Regions from separate parts of the Paraglaciecola sp. 2405UD69-4 genome, predicted to be linked through region 1. Evidence: predicted binding sites of a transcription regulator. Region 1 holds the regulator's gene; each other region holds the start of a gene.
The links. Region 1 encodes LexA, which represses DNA repair genes until DNA is damaged. Its sites were predicted from a motif close to TACTGTATNNNNATACAGTA; they were not measured.
Positions count from the first base shown of each region.

Region 1 (2,209 bases):
TGTACTGACAGTGGGAGGTGGACATGCTTAATACTCATTCATCTCAAAAACAGCACACAACTATGTCCAAGTTAGCGACTTGGCTGTTGTCACGATTAGCTAATCCAACCTATCGTGACGAGCTAATAGGCGATATAGAAGAGGAATACACAGAGCGCCAGCAGACCAATCAAGATGCAAACAACTGGCTACTAAGACAAACCACACTGGCGATTTGGGATGGGCAAAAAGCGATGATTAGAACAACAGGTTTTGTAAAAACACTCAGCATTCTTTTATGTGTACTGGCGTTGCCAACCATTGCTTTATTTGTTGGTTGGTTGTCAAACATGCGTATGCCTTCAGAGCATTTGTGGCAGCTTTTGATGGCGGGTGAAGTGCATTACATATTGTTTAATAGCGAATATTGGGGAATTGCATGGAACGAAAGTGGTGTATCTCACCTAGAGGTCGACATGTTTATGCATATCCCATCCATACTCTGGGCAATGGTATTTGCAGTATCGGCTTACTTGTTCTTGAAAAAATCTAAGCCGTCTGTCTGGATGTTTAGTGCCTTTACCTTGGCTTATATATTGTTGCCTTATCTGTTTGGATATGGGGTGATTAGTTCGTTTGAGCCACCTCCACAAAAAGTAGGGCCGATTCTAGCCTTTATGATGTTGGCACCGTTTTTCACTTTACCTATGTCTGTTGGTTTTTTGTTGAAAGGGGTTAAAGACTAAAGCTAGGTACTAATGAATTAGCACGGCCGGCATATGCCGGCTTTTGTGTTTTTCCTCCATCACAAAAATCACATCTGCCCATTGAATGTCTTTGACACTTACCGTTCTTTTCGCCCTTGGGCTAGTACCTGCGGACCTGACGTTTAACTCTGGGTGATTTTTCCAAACCTTTTCAGCAGTTGGGCTGCGCCATTGGTTCCGGCTACAAATAAAAAGTATGTTCTTCATTTGACTCTCCTTAATCAATGTAAAACAAATTTGAGGTTTTTTAATAACTGTATATACTCACACTAACTGTATAGATAAACAGGCTGGTTATGCGTCCATTAACGAAACGACAAGAAGAAGTTTTACAACTCATAAAAGATACTATGTTAGATACAGGTATGCCTCCCACCCGAGCTGAAATTGCCAGAAACCTTGGTTTTAAATCAGCCAATGCAGCTGAAGAGCATTTAAAAGCTTTGGCACGTAAAGGGGTTATCGAAATTTTACCGGGAACTTCTCGCGGTATAAAACTCAACACACCTATTGAAGATCAACTCGAAGATCTTGGTTTACCACTAATTGGTCAGGTTGCTGCTGGTGAGCCTATCTTAGCTCAAGAGCATGTTGAAGGGCATTATCAAGTTGATCCAAGTTTGTTTAAGCCCAGTGCTGATTTTTTATTGAGAGTAAACGGTATGAGTATGAAAGATATCGGTATTTTGGACGGTGATTTATTAGCCGTGCATCGCACTACTGATGTCCATAATGGTCAAGTTGTTGTGGCCCGTGTAGATGAAGATGTGACAGTAAAACGCCTAGAGAAAAAGGGCCGTGAAGTGTTACTGCATGCCGAGAACGATGATTTTGCGCCTATTAAAGTTGATTTGGCTAATCAACCTTTCAATATCGAAGGTATTGCTGTTGGTGTAATTCGTAACGCTGATTGGATGTAACCTTTTTTACAGTAAAACACATAAAAGCGCAGTTACCTTGATTGCGCTTTTTAGCTAACACTTACCTGCTTTTGTAACTTTTTAGTTCACTTCTCTCCTTGTAAATCATTTAACATTTAAATGCTTAAAAAATAAACTTTAGTTTGTATTTTATACAAAAAAGCTAGACGAACCCCTATAAAATAGTCCATTCTTAACTTTCTCGTATCAATTTGTAACAATAAATTAACGTATATTTAACCATTGTTATTGCGTAATCTCTCGCTTCTGGTGTTTTTGACAATGAATAAATACTAATACGTAAAACGTTTATGAGGTGTCAAGTGAAGAGAATTTTGCCCAAGACTGGAATATTATTACCCTTATTCGCTACCACTCCAGTATTTGCAGAAGCCACGGATAAAATTAATCAATATCAATTAAATATGACTAAAGGCGTAACTGAAATAAGCGCTGAAGTTTATGACATGCATATGTTGATGTTCATTATTTGTATTGTTATTGGTGCTGGTGTGTTTATCACCATGTTCATTTCTATGTATT
Region 1 covers NZ_JBLIXM010000004.1:87,523-89,731, forward strand. The annotation lists gene ACMUMK_RS14335 (PadR family transcriptional regulator) at 1-31, shown strand, start outside; gene ACMUMK_RS14340 (hypothetical protein) at 24-725, shown strand; gene ACMUMK_RS14345 (hypothetical protein) at 735-953, opposite strand; gene lexA (transcriptional repressor LexA) at 1,043-1,666, shown strand; gene coxB (cytochrome c oxidase subunit II) at 2,071-2,209, shown strand, end outside.

Region 2 (2,209 bases), 170 kb from region 1:
TTACTAAAAACACTTTCAGAGAAGCTTCCTTTGGTAGCAATAACAAACGGCAATGTAAATCTCGAACAAATCGGCTTATCCCCCTATTTCTCTGCTTGTTTTAAGGCGTCTATCACTTCGCCTATGAAGCCCAACCCAGCTATGTTTGATAATGCCAGGCTTCATCTAAAGTTACCCGCCAGTAATATCTTACATGTGGGTGATAATTTAGAAAAAGATGTTTGGGGTGCTTTAAAAGCCGGATACCAAACGGCTTGGTATGCAGAAAATAGAGATATGGCCTTAGGGCAAGAGCCAACAATCTCCCTCCCCCATATTCAGCTAGAACAATTAGAAGATCTGCTTAATCTGGTTTAATCTTCCAGTATATTTTGCATCATGGTTTCACAAGGGCTCTGACAGGTTGGCTTACCAACTATTTTTGCGGGAATACCGGCAACAGTAACATGTGCTGGTACGTCATTTAGCACAACACTACCTGCCCCTACTTTAACTCCCTTACCAATTGTAATGTTTCCTAAGATTTTTGCTCCAGCACCTATCATAACGCCTTCTTTTATCTTCGGATGGCGATCTCCCGCTTCATTACCTGTACCGCCCAAAGTAACGGATTGCATGACAGAGACGTTATTTTCAATAACTGCAGTTTCTCCAACGACAATTCCAGTGGCATGGTCAAACATCACCCCTTGCCCGATACGTGCTGCTGGGTGAATATCCACAGTAAAGACTTCTGAATTGCGGCTTTGTATAAATAATGCCAAATCATGACGCCCAGCTTGCCATAATTGATGAGCAAGCCTATGCACTTGAATGGCCTGAAAGCCTTTAAAATTAAGCAATACTGTTAAATATGAATGTACTGCAGGGTCACGATTATAAACCGCTTCAACATCACTTATGACGGCTTCAATTATCTTAGGATCTAATAGATAGCTTTGTTCGAACATTTCCCGTAGAGATAATGAGCCCATCACATCATCAGCTAACTTAGTCGATAAAATAAAACCTAGGGCAGCCTCAAAATTATGATGGTTTAAAATACACGCATGCACATAACTTGCTAATAATGGCTCTTTAGAAACTAAACTCTGCGCTTCGGACTTTAAACGCAACCAAAAATCGATCGTCATCTATTTTTTCCTTAAATGAGGGGGCACTAGCTTAACTAGAACGAATCTAACAATCAAAAATTACAAAGGCCAAAGAACTATAGTGTAATTAAATACAGTATTACTGATATACTAAGGACATTATTTTTTAGATGACATGTAGTGTAATGGACGTATCTCGCCTTCTTGACCAATTAAACGATAAACAAAGGGACGCTGTAGCCGCTCCCGCATCAGACATGCTAATTTTAGCAGGTGCTGGCAGTGGTAAAACCCGAGTATTAGTTCACCGTATTGCCTGGTTAATGGAAGTCGAAAACATTGCACCTTATGGTATTTTAGCGGTTACCTTTACCAATAAGGCTGCGAAAGAAATGCGTGGCAGAGTTGAACACTTGCAAGGCTCAGCTCTAAACTCAATGTGGATTGGTACATTTCATGGTATTGCTCATAGGCTGCTACGCACTCATTATGCAGATGTAAACTTACCAGAAAACTTCACTATTTTAGACTCCGACGACCAATATAGGTTAGTCAGACGAGTACTAAAAAGCCTAAATTTAGATGAGAAACATTGGGCACCAAAGCATGTTCAATGGTATATAAATGGCAATAAAGACGAGGGTCTACGGCCACAGCATATCGAAACAAATGGGGACGCCACCCAACAAAAGATGCGTGAAATATATCAAACCTACCAGCAAACCTGTGATCGAGCAGGATTGGTAGATTTTGCAGAATTACTACTCAGGGCCCACGAGTTATGGCTAAATAACCCAGCCATTTTAGCCCATTACCAGCAGCGCTTTAGGGCAATACTGGTAGATGAGTTTCAAGACACGAATAACATTCAATATGCTTGGTTACGGCTTTTAGCCGCCCCCACAAATAATATGATTATAGTGGGCGATGATGACCAATCAATTTATGGTTGGCGTGGAGCCAATGTTGAAAACATTCAACATTTCCTCAGAGACTTTAAAGATGCGAAAACAATTCGCTTAGAACAAAACTACCGCTCAACAGGTAATATATTAAAAGCTGCAAATGCAGTTATTGAAAACAACAGTGGTCGCTTAGGTAAAGAGTTATGGACA
Region 2 covers NZ_JBLIXM010000004.1:252,994-255,202, reverse strand. The annotation lists gene ACMUMK_RS15085 (HAD-IA family hydrolase) at 1-357, shown strand, start outside; gene cysE (serine O-acetyltransferase) at 354-1,133, opposite strand; gene uvrD (DNA helicase II) at 1,280-2,209, shown strand, end outside.
Region 2: uvrD (DNA helicase II) is a predicted target of LexA. The motif match lies at 1,214-1,233, and genes of this name have one in related genera.

Region 3 (2,209 bases), on a different contig from region 1:
ATCACGTAAAAGATCAAAAAAGTAGGCTTTACTCAATGTGTGGAACTTATGTTCGACTGTGGTTTGCTGAAAGTCATTAAACTTTAACTTAATCCCCTGACTTTGAATAAGTAACTGAGGACTTACTAACTGTAATCGCTCTTTTAGTTTAGGGTAAAGTAACTCAACCATCTTATAACAATCTTCATCACTGTATATATCTTCGGGCAAGGTACGCTCCACCCCCACTGACTTTCTCTTCCTTTCTATTTCTAGGCTTCTAAAATCCCTGCCGTGAGACCTATCCCAGATAGTATTACCAAACTTACCAAAGCGAGTTATTAAATCATTAAAGGGATAAGCGCGTACGTCCTTACAGGTATATAGTTCAATACTATTTAACTTACCCAAGGTAACCTTACCAACACCAGGTATCTTACCTAGGGGCAATCCCAAAACAAAATCATCTAATTGCTCTGGGGTAATGATACATATCCCATTAGGTTTATTTTCATCGCTAGCGATTTTAGCTACAAATTTACAAGGGGCTACGCCTGCAGAAGCAGTCAGCTGGGTTTCTGAAAATATAGCTCTTCGTATATCTTGTGCAATTAAGGTTGCACTGCCTGAATATAATTCACAATCAGTTACATCTAAATAGGCTTCATCTAACGATAGTGGCTCTACTTTATTTGTGTAACGAGTAAATATTTGCCTTATCTGTTTCGAAACCTCTTTATAAACTTCCATTCTACCGGGAGCTAGCGTTAAGTTAGGACAAAGTTTAAGGGCTTGTGAGGTCGGCATGGCTGAACGCACACCATATTTTCTTGCTTGATAATTACAAGTGGAGATGACACCCCGCCTATCTTTACTTCCCCCAATAGCAAGGGGGACATTACGATACTTAGGGTTGTCTCGCATTTCTACGGCAGCGTAAAAACAATCCATATCGATATGAATAAACTTACGCAAAGACTGCCTCCGACAACTGTATTAATAACCAGTATTTTGTCAGAGAACAGTAATCAATTTCAATAGGCAAGCTAAGCTTTTACATATAGAAAATTAAAACAGCTTAGTTGCCATTGTTTCTAGTAACTAAGGTTTTGTTAGCTTCAAAGGCCAAATTTAAAGTATTTGGTCTTTCTTCCACTCTTTTAGCTTTGCATCTCTAGCTTGCTCTTTTTCTAAGCGTTGCTTTTTACGGTCACATGGCTCTGGGCAATCACAGGCTTTATCTATGCCTAAAGCACCTAACCCACCACAGCTACCGGCAATTGATTTCTGTTGAAATATGTATCCCACAGACATAGCAACGGCTACGACAATAAAAAACACGAATGCGAGAATAAATGTACTCAAAACTAATCTCCAGTTAATTGAATCTTGGCATTAATGAATAGTAACCAGCTCATCGAACTTTGAACTAGTATACTCTTTAAAACCACTTTGTTCTTTAGTTATCAATAGAACCGCCAAACCACGATCTTCTGCCAATTTTAATGCTTTGTCTTTACCCATTACATTTAATGCTGTCGCCAAGCCATCAGCCGTCATAGAAGATGGATGCACAACAGTCACAGAGACAAGGTTATGATTAATGGGCTTTCCTATTGTAGGGTCTATTAAGTGTGAGTATCTAACCCCATCTTCTTCATAATAAATACGATAGTCACCTGAGGTGGCAACAGCATTATTACCAACACTGATAATACGTTCTACTGCACGCTCTTGCGATAACGGCTTTTCTATAGCAATGCGCCATTGTTGACCATTAACTTTTTTACCAGACAAGCGCATCTCTCCGCCCACCTCCACTAGATAATTCTCTATATCATGGGACGCTAGAATTTCAGCTAGTCTATCGACACCATAACCTTTAGCTATGGTAGATAAGTCTACATACAGATCTTCATGAGTTTTTTTAGCTGAAGTACTGCTAAGCTCTAGCTTCTCCAAACCTACTCTATTTTTAGCCTGTAAAACCTCAGCATCCGTAGGTATTTTATCTGGCCTAGCATTAGGGCCAAATCCCCAAAGATTAACTAATGGTCCAACAGTTACATCTAAAACCCCTTCGCTGATTTCCCCAAGACGCTTTGCTTCAGCCATAACGAATAGGGTTTGCTCTGATAAGGGAAAAGGCTCAACACTGTGCCATTGATTAAAGCGGCTGAGTTCTGAATCTTCTATATAAGTGGACATAAGCTGATTAATATCGACAAGC
Region 3 covers NZ_JBLIXM010000001.1:294,117-296,325, reverse strand. The annotation lists gene dinB (DNA polymerase IV) at 1-954, opposite strand, end outside; gene nqrM ((Na+)-NQR maturation NqrM) at 1,111-1,344, opposite strand; gene ACMUMK_RS01345 (FAD:protein FMN transferase) at 1,375-2,209, opposite strand, start outside.
Region 3: dinB (DNA polymerase IV) is a predicted target of LexA. The motif match lies at 969-988, and genes of this name have one in related genera.

Region 4 (2,209 bases), on a different contig from region 1:
AAAGCCAAGGCTATAGAGTTAAGCACCCTCCAATAGTTGGCTTTTAAACTTAAATATCTTATTTGAATATAACTTCTCTTAAAGCATATTCTCCAGTCAAAGTCCGTACCTCTGGGTATTTAGCTGATAGCTCCTTAGATTGTTCGTTATTTTCTTTGCCCCAAGCGTCCATAAAAGCCATATATTTCTTTTTTGATGGTTCCAAATCAGCTGAGTTTTCAAACGTTGTAATTAGGATTAAATTAAAGTCACCACTTAACGGAAAATCACTTCCAAGCACTTTCCAGTCTTTGATAAACCCTAATTTTTTTTGCAGCTTTACAGCTTTCACCCAACTTTGGGCTAAACCAGCCAAGTAAACCTCCTCCATATTAGGATCAACTTTCACTGTAGTCATTAACGTTATTTCAGTGCCTAAATCGAAATCTTTATAAATTTCTAACCTATCTTTAGCAAAAGCAGACGTTGAAAAAAGGCAAACAAGATATAGTAATTTTGATAGATGTAACTTCATGTATTTCACTCTCCATTTAGTTTTATTCCCCAATTTTGAAATACTGCATTGAGGTATAAAAGTATAGTTGAATAAAAAAAATACACCCTTTTAAATAGAAGAATTAAGGTTAGAGCTAAGGAATAAAAAGAAAAACCGCTTGTTTAGAGGGAAGACATAGCATATTCACCATGTACACAGTTACTTAGAGGGTACGCTTGCCACTTTACTCGAAAAAGAAAGCCATCTAGGCTTTCTTTTTATCAATATCAACGACTTCAGCTTTCTCTTCAGCTAACAAACTTTCTGCTGTAGTACCTTTTAATAATTTAGTTAGCGAGTCTTTATTTTTAGACAGCATAATAGAAAGCTCTTCTAGAACAGAAGCATCAAGGCTAAAACCTTTACCTTCAATGTATTCGCTCAAGTTATCAGCTACGTCTAGCATTTTGTCATATTGATCAGCTGCTTTTTTATCTGCACTCACAAACTTTTCCACCCCTTTGTGTTCAACTACATATCGCGTAATAACGGCCATAACTTTTCTCTCTATTTAAATCAGTGAAATAACAATAGCACAACAACTGTATAAAAAAACAGTTTAAATTTAAAATTTGCATATAAAAAAACCAGCTAATCGCTGGTTTTTGTTTAACTCAATCTTTAAGGCAATATTAATGCCCTTCACTCACTTGGTTAACCGTATATTTAGGGATCTCTACTACTAAGTCCTCATCCTTGATTATTGCTTGGCACCCCAACCGAGATTCAGGCTCTAATCCCCAAGCCTTATCAAGCATATCTTCTTCTAGCTCATCGCCTTCTTCTAAAGAGTCGAATCCCTCTCTAATAACTACATGGCAAGTTGTACAAGCACATACCTTTTCGCAAGCATGTTCAATTCCAATACCATTTTTTAAAGCTAAATCAAGCACAGAGGTACCTTTTTCGCCCTCTAATACTGCTCCATCTGGGCACAACTCTTCGTGTGGTAAAAAGATTACTTGTGGCATAAATGATTTCCTAACATTCTGTAAATTAATTTAAATTTGATCGACTGATTGCCCTGAAAAGGCATTTTTAATTGATTGATCCATTCTGCGCTCTGCAAAAACTTGGCTCAACTTATCTACTTGCTCAATGCCAGCCTTAATTGCTTCTTTATCTGTACCTTGAGCCAATGTTTGCAGCTCTACTAAACCTTGTTCAATAATTTGCCTTTCTTCACTATTTAGTAAGGTGGCACCGTCAGCATGTAATGCAGCAGTTAAGGTCTCGTGAACCCTAGCGGCTTCTACTTGCTGCTCTTTTAACATTCTAGCTTGCATATCATCTTGGGCGTGTTCCATAGATGCTTTAAGCATATCTGCTATTTCGTTATCTCCTAAACCGTATGAAGGTTTAACTTGAATATCAGCTTTAACTCCACTGGATTTCTCCATAGCTGTTACGTTTAGCAAGCCATCAGCATCAACTTGAAAAGTCACGCGAATATGTGCTGCGCCAGCGGCCATTGGAGGAATACCTTTTAATGTAAACTTAGCCAATGACCTACAATCACTAACTAGTTCTCTTTCCCCTTGGACCACATGAATCATCATAGCCGTTTGCCCATCTTTAAACGTGGTAAATTCTTGGGCTTTTGCAACAGGGATAGTGGTATTTCGACCAATAACTTTTTCAGTTAAGCCCCCCATGGTTTCTATTCCCAAAGAC
Region 4 covers NZ_JBLIXM010000001.1:1,269,933-1,272,141, reverse strand. The annotation lists gene ACMUMK_RS05640 (hypothetical protein) at 59-514, opposite strand; gene ACMUMK_RS05635 (YebG family protein) at 741-1,031, opposite strand; gene fdx (ISC system 2Fe-2S type ferredoxin) at 1,168-1,506, opposite strand; gene hscA (Fe-S protein assembly chaperone HscA) at 1,537-2,209, opposite strand, start outside.
Region 4: ACMUMK_RS05635 (YebG family protein) is a predicted target of LexA. The motif match lies at 1,076-1,095, and genes of this name have one in related genera.